DNA from 3 places in the Bradyrhizobium sp. CCBAU 53415 genome. Region 3 is predicted to be linked to each of the others. Evidence: predicted binding sites of a transcription regulator. Region 3 holds the regulator's gene; each other region holds the start of a gene.
What was found. The regulator HrcA, encoded in region 3, represses chaperone genes, less so after heat shock. The targets are predictions, from matches to a motif close to GTTAGCACTCNCNNNNNGNGAGTGCTAAC.

Region 1 (3,274 bases), on a different contig from region 3:
CTCGACGATATCCACCTCGGTGTCGAGCGACTTGTTCTCCTCGACGGTGATGACGCCCTCGTTGCCGACCTTCTGCATCGCCTGTGCGATCATCTTGCCGATCGCGGCATCGCCATTGGCCGAGATGGTGCCGACCTGGGCGACCTCGGAGGAGGCGGCGACCGGCTTGGCGCGCTTCTCGATGTCCTTGATGACCGCGGCGACCGCGGTGTCGATGCCGCGCTTGAGGTCCATCGGGTTCATGCCGGCGGCAACCGCCTTGGCGCCTTCGCGCACGATGGCCTGGGCCAGCACGGTCGCGGTGGTGGTGCCGTCGCCAGCGAGGTCGTTGGTCTTGGAGGCGACCTCACGCACCATCTGGGCGCCCATGTTCTCGAACTTGTCCTCGAGCTCGATCTCCTTGGCGACGGTGACGCCGTCCTTGGTGATGCGGGGCGCGCCGAACGACTTCTCGATGACGACGTTGCGGCCCTTCGGGCCGAGCGTCACCTTGACGGCGTTGGCGAGAACGTCGACGCCGCGCAGCATGCGATCGCGTGCGTCTCCGGAAAACTTGACGTCTTTGGCAGCCATTTCTGCAATCCCTCGTGTTTGGTGATGTGTGTCTTGTTCGTGCTGTGTGTGCCGCTTCTCTTCGTCATTGCCGGGCCTGACCCGCCAGCGCGGCTGTAGCCGCTTCGGCGGGGCGTAGGCCCGGCAAGCCATCATCTTGCGAAAAGTGATGGTCAAGCCCAGGCATGACGATGGAGCATTCAGCGGCTGTTCAGGCAGATGGCCTTAGGCCAGCACGCCCATGATGTCCGACTCCTTCATGATCAGGAGCTCTTCATTGTCGATCTTGACCTCGGTGCCCGACCACTTGCCGAACAGCACGCGGTCGCCGACCTTGAGGTCGATCGGGATCAGCTTGCCGGTCTCGTCGCGGCCGCCGGGGCCGACGGCGACCACCTCGCCCTGCGACGGCTTTTCCTTGGCGGTGTCGGGAATGATGATGCCGCCCTTGGTCTTTTCCTCGGCGTCGATACGTTTGACCACGACACGGTCATGCAGCGGACGAAATTTGGATTTAGCCATGACGTTTCCCTTTGGAGGCTCGCTTTGGAAGTAGTGGAAGTCGGTGGGGCGGCGTTTCTGTCCATCCTCTCTCAGAGGATGGAAAGGCGCGCTTAGCAATCGGGCTTTCCGAGTGCTAATAGTGGGTCCGGGAATATGGGTTGGCCGCGATCCTGTCAAGCAAAGGTGGTTAAGCGATTGTTGAGGCGGATATAGGATGGTGGCATTGGAAACTTGTTCGGGGCGCCGGCGTATCAAAGGACGTCATTGCTCCGGCAGCGGTTTTGCGCTTGGCTGCGGGAGGGGTGCGGCCATGGTCTTGTTCGGGGGAATGCCATGATCAGTTCAGCTCACGCGCGCACGGTGGCCAATCTGGCGGCCGCCTCTTGTCTGGCGCTGTTGCTGGGCGCCTGCGGCGGCGGCATGAGCCTGCCGTCCTTCTCGTCGTCCTCGCCTCCGCCCGAGGCCGAACCGGGCACGGCTCCGGAAATGCCCGCCACCATCCGCCCCGACGAGATCGTCGGCCGCTGGGGTCTAGCCTCGTTCCAGAACCCGGCCGATCGCGCCCGCACCGAGGCTGCCGCCCGGGCGCAGTGCAAGAACCCTTATGTGATCACCGCAGGCTCCTCCGGCGGCGTGATCATGCATCTGGCCGACCAGGCGACGCCGCAGGAACTAAGGCTGAAGGGCTCGCCGAGCGGCAAGAACTACATCGGACCGGCGGGACCGACCCCTGGCGAGCAGGATCGCGAGATCGTCTCGTTCGACGGACGTGTGCTGATCACCCGCTTCATCGACAAGGACGCCGCCACCCGCTACGGCAACATGGTCTACGTCCGCTGCGCGCCGCGGGCGTGATGCTCTGATTGCCGTTCCGGGGCGGTCCACAGGACCGAACCCGGAACCTCGAGCTTCCGGGCTCGATGCTGACGCATCGCCCTGGAATGACCGTACGAGGCAAACCCGCAAAACAAAAAACGCCGGCTCTCGCCGGCGTTTTGTTTTTCTCTATCTCGCGCCGTGCTCAGTCGAACAGCGCGTCGATGTCGTCCTGCGAGGCGTGGCCGACGTCGCCGGCGAGCTTCGGGCCGTTGAGGAGCTTCTCGTCCTCGCTGCGGCTGTCGACCTGCGCCGGCACATGGGCCTTGATCGCGTCGACGCCGCCCCAGATGTCCATCATCGCATTGATGTGCTGCTCGATGAACTTCATCGTGGTCATGACCTTGCTGATGCGCTGGCCGGTGAGGTCCTGGAAGTTGCAGGCTTCGAAGATCGAGATGACGCGTTCCTGGATGTCGTCGGCGAGCCGCTTCTGCTGATCGGCCGAGTCCACCTTGGACATCGCGCTGGCGGCCTGGTCGATCGATTCCGCGGCTTCGAGGATTTGCTGGGTCGCCTGCTCGGTGCCGCCGACCACCGCGCCGAGCTCGCCATTGACCTTGGCCATTTCGCCGCCGTCGAAGCTCTTGCCGTGCAGCGTCGCGATCTCGCGCTTGGTGCGATCGATGGCGTCGTGGATGAGGTCGAGCTCCACCTTCAGCTTCTCGCACTGCTCGATCTGGGCCCGGTAGGTCTCGAGCATGGTACGCGCCTCGGCAAGCTCGTGGGCCGTCGAGGCGTCGATCGCCGCCATGGCTGCGCTTCCGGACAGCGGGGCCGCGCCCTTCGCCATCTGTGCGCGGATCGCGCGCAGCTCAGCCATGATCTCGCTATGCATCGGGGGTGCCTCTTCAGTTATGTCTAGAATGGGCATCTCGCCACCGACGATATCCTCGACACGAAAACGTTTGCGGTGAACAGCCATCAGGATACTCCCCCCACCTCATTCACGCGTCTTTGTAGGCAGAAGCGATTTAACACGAAGTTCACAGCGGGAACTGCCGGGCGGCCGCGCGCGACGCCGCGCAAAGAGGCGATTAACCATGGACGCACGGCGTTCATGGAAAATAAACGCTGATCGCCAAATAGCGCCGCCGCTCGCGACGTGGTGAATCCAAGCGCCCGATACGTTTACCAAACAAAACGGCTTTTGCTCTTTATTGACCACGTCGCGGGCTCCGATCAGCCAGGCAGCTTCCGCGGCGCATGTGATCTAGACGAAACAGTACAGAGTACGTCGATGTTCAAGAAAATGTCTGTCGCGCTGCTCGGCAGCGCTTGCACCTTCATTGCCGGCGCGAACGATGCCAGCGCCTTCGACAACAGCATTCCGAACGATCCG
Region 2 (3,274 bases), on a different contig from region 3:
GACGAAGCCATGGCGGATTGCAATCGGGCAATCGCGCTGGCGCCCGACGACGTGAATGGGTGGCTCTGGCGCGCCAATGTCCTGCTCCAGACACGGCAAATTGCCCAGGCAATGGCCGATTGCGAGAGGGCTCTCGCGATCGCTCCCGATTCCGCGCAAGCTCATCTGGTGCTCGGCCTTTGTCTCGCCGGACTTGGCCGGGTCGACGAAGCGCTCGCCAGCTTCGACCGGGCCCTCGGCATCCAGCCTGACCTCCAGAGCGCGATCTCCAGCAAGATATTCACGCTCGACTTCGTGGCGGACGCCAGCGTTGAACAGCATCAGCTGGCGCGGCAGGTATGGTGGGAGCGGATCGGGGCAAAAATCGCGTCAGAAGCTGCGGCACCGCATGACAACAGCCGAGACCCGGATCGCCGTCTCGTGCTTGGCTATGTCTCCTCGGATTTCAACGCGCATTCGGCCGCGTTCATTTTCAAGCCGGTCCTGCAACACCATGACCGGGCGCGGTTCGAGATCGTGTGCTACTCGTGTTCGTCAAAAATGGATGCGACGACCAGCGAATTTCAAGGGATCGCCGATCGCTGGCGCGACGCCTCGCAATGGACCGACGATCGCCTCGCCGCTCAGATCCGCGCCGATCGCGTCGACATCCTGATCGACCTGTCCGGCCACACCAGAGGAAACCGCCTCGGCGTGTTTGCGCGCAAGCCGGCACCGATCCAGGTCCATGGCTGGGGCCACGGCACCGGCACCGGACTGCCAACGATCGATTATCTGTTCTCGGACCCGGTCGCTATCCCTGTCGCGGTGCGGCACTTGTTTGCGGAGACCGTTGTCGACCTGCCGTGCTTTGTGACGCTGGCGCCGCTGCCGGCCGGGATTGCGCGGGCGGAGGCGCCGGCTCTCTCGAACGGCTTCGTCACGTTCGGCGTCTTCAACCGCATCAGCAAGATTTCGGACGAGGCGGTTGAAGCCTGGTCCAGGATTCTCGAGCGGGTGCCGGGTTCACGACTTCTGGTCAAGGATTTTGCGCTGGACGATCAACTGGTCCGCGACGGTCTGCTGGCTCGGTTTGCAGCTTGCCGGTTGGCGGCCGAACGCGTCGATCTGGTCGGCGCCACCTCGCGAGACGAACATCTGGCATCGTTCAATCGCGTCGATGTTTGCCTCGATACGTTCCCGCAGAATGGCGGCGTCAGCACTTGGGAAGCCTTGCAGATGGGCGTGCCGGTGGTCGCGAAGCTCGGCAATAGCCTGCCCGGCCGTGCGGCCGGCTCCATCCTTGCGGCGCTTGGCCTGCCGGACTGGGTCGCGGAAAGTGATGAGGCGTATATCGAAATCGCGGCTGGCCATGCGGCGCAGATCGGCGACCTCGGTCGATTGCGCCGAGGACTGCCCGGACAGATCAACGCTGCGACCGCCGGCAACCCTGTCTCATATGCGCGAGCGGTGGACGATGCCTATCGCGCGATGTGGACACGCTATTGCAAGGACGGCGTCTGATCTCCGCCTCAATGCAGCCGGAACACGCCATCCACGGCGCGCAGCTCGGCCGGCTTGATCAGCTTGGAGTGCGCGACGGTGACCGAATGGAGGGGGCCATCGAGCTTCTCCTGCCAGAACGCCAGGAAATCCTTCAGCGCCGGAAATTTCGGAAACATGTCGTAGTTCTGCCAGACGTAGGTCTGGAGTAGCGAGGGATGATCCGGCATCCGATAGAGAATTTGCGCCGTCGTCAGTCCGTAGCCCAGCATCTGTTTCCGGAAATCCTCGGAAACGCCCCCACTCCGCAGTCCCATGCCAAACCTCCTTTGCAGGAGCGCATTCAAGGGGCGGCCTGATCGGTGTGCGCCTTACGAGCCACCCGGTACTGATGCGCTCACATGAGAGAAATGTGACGCAAACTGATAATCCATCTCAAGCCCAAAAGTTTAACAAGCTGTTGAAATTCAATGCGTTAGCAGCAGACATGACTCCGTGCTAATACGGTTTCGGGCGCGGGTTAACGATGGACATGAGATTCTGGCAGTCCGCGCTTCCGGGTGCTGATTTTTCTGCTAGAAGCCCTTGCCCCCGCAAAAATCCTGTCCTATCTCTGCCTCGCTCGTGCTAGCACTCGCGGGCAACGACTGCTAACAATCCAAAATCCTCAACACGTGCAATTGCTTAGGAGGACTGCATGAAATTCCGTCCGCTTCACGACCGCGTCGTGGTCAAGCGCATCGACGCAGAAGAGAAGACCGCTGGCGGCATCATCATTCCCGACACTGCCAAGGAAAAGCCCTCCCAGGGCGAAGTCGTCGCCGTTGGCCCGGGTGGCCGCGACGAGGCCGGCAAGCTGATCCCGATCGACCTGAAGGTCGGCGACCGCGTGCTGTTCGGCAAGTGGTCCGGCACCGAGGTCAAGATCGACGGCCAGGACCTGCTGATCATGAAGGAGAGCGACGTGATGGGCGTTCTCGAAGTCAGCGAGTCCAAGAAGAAGGCGGCCTAAGAGCCTCCTCTCCCTCCCCAGTCAAACACCTCAAGGAAAATCCAGATGGCAGCCAAAGAAGTCAAATTCTCGGTTGAAGCGCGCGACAAGATGCTGCGCGGCGTCGACGTTCTCGCCAACGCGGTGAAGGTCACGCTCGGTCCGAAGGGCCGCAACGTCGTGCTCGACAAGTCGTTCGGCGCTCCCCGCATCACCAAGGACGGCGTCACCGTCGCCAAGGAGATCGAGCTCGACGACAAGTTCGAGAACATGGGCGCCCAGATGGTGCGCGAAGTCGCCTCCAAGTCCGCTGACGCGGCCGGCGACGGCACCACCACCGCAACCGTGCTCGCCCAGGCGATCGTGAAGGAAGGCGCCAAGTCGGTCGCCGCCGGCATGAACCCGATGGACCTCAAGCGCGGTATCGATCTCGCGGTCGAAGCCGTCGTTGCGGACCTGCAGAAGAACTCCAAGAAGGTCACCTCGAACGACGAGATCGCCCAGGTCGGCACCATCTCGGCCAACGGCGACCAGGAGATCGGCAAGTTCCTCTCCGACGCCATGAAGAAGGTCGGCAACGAGGGTGTCATCACCGTCGAGGAAGCCAAGTCGCTCGAGACCGAGCTCGACGTCGTCGAGGGCATGCAGTTCGACCGCGGCTACATCTCGCCCTACTTCGTCACCAACGCCGACAAGATGCGCGTTGAGATGGACGACGCCTACATCCTCATCAACGAGAAGAAGCTCTCCTCGCTGAACGAACTGCTGCCGCTGCTCGAGGCCGTGGTGCAGACCGGCAAG
Region 3 (3,274 bases):
CCGAGGATGCCTGCCGCGGCATCGACACGCAGGCTCACTGGCAAAGGCCCGGGCCGACATGGCGTCGACATGGCCGAGGCCGGCGTGAAGCGGATTCAGTCTGCGGATATCGCGACGAGCGCGTAAGATTTACGATCAGTCGTTGCGGGGCGATGCAAAGCATCGAACTACGGTGCGCAATTGCGCACCTGAGAACCTCGAGATTCCGGGTTCGGCTCTGCCGCCCCGGAATGACACCGACACTCAGTTCGCCGCGCCGCTCGACTCGTTGTTGTTCGCCGCGGGCGCGGCCTTGGCGCCGCCCTTCGCAACACCGACCAGCGCCGGGCGCAGCACGCGCTCGCCGATGGTGTAGCCGGCCTGCACGACCTGCACCACAGTGCCCGACGGCACCGACGCATCGGGCACCTCGAACATCGCCTGCTGGAAGTTCGGGTCGAACTTCTGGCCCTGCGGGTCGAACTTCTTCACACCGTGCTTTTCCAGCGCGTTAAGCAGCGAGCGTTCGGTGAGCTCGACACCCTCGATCAGCGAGGTCAGACCGGGATCGGCTGCGGCACGGGCCTCGGCCGGAACGGCGTCGAGCGCGCGCTGAAGATTGTCGGCAATGTCGAGCACGTCGCGGGCAAAGCCGGTGATGCCGTAGAGGCGAGCGTCGGCGACCTCCTTGCTGGTGCGCTTGCGCAAATTCTCCATTTCGGCCAGCGTCCGCAGCATGCGATCGCGCGCCTCGGCGGCTTCCTTCTGCAAGGTTTCGACCGAGCCGGGCTCGGGATCATCGGGCATGATGTAGGGTTTTGACACCACGGGCTCGCCGTTCGGCTGGGTCGTGTCTTCGGGTTGCCGGTCGCGATCGGTCATCGGCTCTGTTCTCGAACTCGTTTCAAGGGATTTTTCTGGCCCGGATATCGTGCTTCGGACGCCGAAAATCAAGCGCCCGTGATCGGAGGAAACGCCGGTCAGCCCCCCAGAAGGCGGCTGACGATGCGGGCGGCGTAATCCACGGTCGGGATCACGCGGGCATAATTCAATCGCGTGGGCCCGATCACGCCCAAAACGCCGACGATGTGGCCGGCGGCATCCCGATAGGGCGAGATGATGGTGGAGGACCCCGAGAGCGAGAACAGCTTGTTCTCACTGCCGATGAAGATGCGGACGCCCTCGGCGGTCTCGGCGCGTCCGAGCAGGTCGATCACGCCGCGCTTGGTCTCGAGATCGTCGAACAACAGGCGCACCCGCTCCAGATCCTCCAGCGCATGCAGATCTTCGAGCAGATTGGCATGGCCGCGAACGATGAGCTGGCGATCCTCGTTCTCGCCGCCGGACCAGCTGGCGATACCGGCCGAGATCACCTTCTGCGTCAGCTGATCGAGCTCGGCACGGGCCTCTCCAAGTGCCGTCTCCAGCTCGAGCCGCGCCTCGGCCAGCGTGCGGCCGCGGATGCGGGCATTGAGGAAATTGCCGGCCTCGACGATCGCCGAGGAGGGAACCCCGGGCGGCAGCGCCAGCACGCGGTTTTCGACCTGGCCGTCCTCGCCGACGAGGATCACCAGCGCCTTCTCCGGTTCCAGGCGGACGAATTCGATGTGCTTCAGCCGCGCATTGGATTTTGGCGTCAACACGACAGCGGCGGCCCGGGTGAGGCCCGAGAGCCGCATCAAGGCCTGGTCCAGCGCCGCCTCGACCGACTGCGCCTCACCGACGGAGGAGAGCTGGCTCTGGATCGCCTGCCGCTCCGCCTCGTTGAGGTCGCCGACCTGCATCAGGGCATCGACGAAGAAGCGCAGGCCGAGTTCCGTCGGCAGCCGGCCGGCCGAGGTGTGGGGGGCATAGATCAGGCCGAGCTGTTCCAGATCGGCCATGACGTTGCGGACCGAGGCCGGCGACAGCGGCATGGCGATCAGGCGGGAAATGTTGCGCGAGCCGACGGGCTCACCGGTCGCGAGATAGCTTTCGACAATTTGACGAAAGATGTCGCGGGAGCGCTCGTTGAGCTGGGCGAGGCCTGCGCGCGGCGCGATCAGATGGATCGGATCGTGATGTGCCACAGACGGTAACTCCTCTCAGATGCTCATAATTTGTCCATCCCTGGGGCTTCTGACAAGCGCGGCGTTCGCGGCCTCGAAAACAGCGGGTGAAAAGGCCTTGCCGCCCACCCCCGCCCCACCTACAAGCACCGCGAACAGCCTTTTCCCGTGAGTTTTGGAGGATTTCCCATGCGGCCAAGCCGCCGTGCGCCCGACGAATTGCGCCCCGTGACACTGGAGCGCGGCGTGGTCAAATATGCGGAAGGCTCATGCCTGGTGAAATACGGCGACACTCACGTGCTGGTCACCGCCACGCTGGAGGACCGCCTGCCGCCGTGGCTAAAGGGCCAGGGCCGCGGCTGGGTCACCGCCGAATACGGCATGCTGCCGCGCGCGACCTCCGAGCGCACCCGCCGCGAGGCCTCCGCCGGAAAGCAGAGCGGCCGCACCGTCGAGATCCAGCGCCTGATCGGCCGCTCGCTTCGCACCATCATCAATCTCGAAGCGCTCGGCGAGCGCCAGATCACGGTCGATTGCGACGTGCTTCAGGCCGACGGCGGCACGCGCACGGCCTCGATCACCGGCGCCTGGGTCGCGCTCGCCGATTGCGTCAACTGGATGAAGGCGCGCAACATGGTCAAGGCCAACGTGCTGCGCGACAACGTCGCCGCGATCTCCTGCGGCATCTACAACGGCACGCCGGTGCTCGATCTCGACTACGCTGAGGATTCCGAGGCCGAGACCGACGCCAATTTCGTCATGACGGGCGATGGCCGTATCATCGAGGTGCAGGGCACCGCGGAACGCGAGCCGTTCACGGAAGCCGAGTTCCTGGCGCTGATGGCGCTGGCCCGCAAGGGCGTCGCGCGTCTGGTGGACTTGCAGAAACTGGCTGTGGCGTAGTCAATAGGCCCATGCACCGCCGAATCACGGACAAGCTGGTCATCGCCACCCACAATCCCGGCAAGCTCGCCGAGATGCGGGAGCTGCTTGCGCCGTACGGCATCGAGGCGGTGTCGGCCGGCGACCTCGGCCTGTCCGAGCCGGACGAGACGGGCAGCGATTTCCGCAGCAATGCCGCGATCAAGGCGATCGCGGCAGCGCGGGCGACGAGACTTCCCGCCTTCGCCGATGATTCCGGCATCGTGGTCGACGCGCTCGACGGCGCGCCCGGGATCTACAGCGCGCGCTGGGCCGGCCCGTCCAAGGATTTCAACGCGGCGATGGCGCAGATCGAGCGCCTGCTG

Region 1: the regulator HrcA is predicted to act here: its motif matches at 1,166-1,194, upstream of XH87_RS25180 (co-chaperone GroES).
Region 2: the regulator HrcA is predicted to act here: its motif matches at 2,109-2,137, upstream of XH87_RS05725 (co-chaperone GroES).

Annotation. Positions count from the first base shown of each region.
Region 1 is NZ_LBJF01000026.1:235,521-238,794, reverse strand. Features, by position in the region: gene groL (chaperonin GroEL) at 1-573, opposite strand, end outside; gene XH87_RS25180 (co-chaperone GroES) at 778-1,074, opposite strand; gene XH87_RS25175 (hypothetical protein) at 1,390-1,911, shown strand; gene XH87_RS25170 (protein phosphatase CheZ) at 2,078-2,857, opposite strand; gene XH87_RS25165 (L,D-transpeptidase) at 3,173-3,274, shown strand, end outside.
Region 2 is NZ_LBJF01000001.1:1,224,296-1,227,569, reverse strand. Features, by position in the region: gene XH87_RS05735 (O-linked N-acetylglucosamine transferase, SPINDLY family protein) at 1-1,503, shown strand, start outside; gene XH87_RS05730 (usg protein) at 1,512-1,799, opposite strand; gene XH87_RS05725 (co-chaperone GroES) at 2,180-2,494, shown strand; gene groL (chaperonin GroEL) at 2,540-3,274, shown strand, end outside.
Region 3 is NZ_LBJF01000022.1:152,847-156,120, reverse strand. Features, by position in the region: gene grpE (nucleotide exchange factor GrpE) at 244-861, opposite strand; gene hrcA (heat-inducible transcriptional repressor HrcA) at 960-2,048, opposite strand; gene rph (ribonuclease PH) at 2,217-2,930, shown strand; gene rdgB (RdgB/HAM1 family non-canonical purine NTP pyrophosphatase) at 2,942-3,274, shown strand, end outside.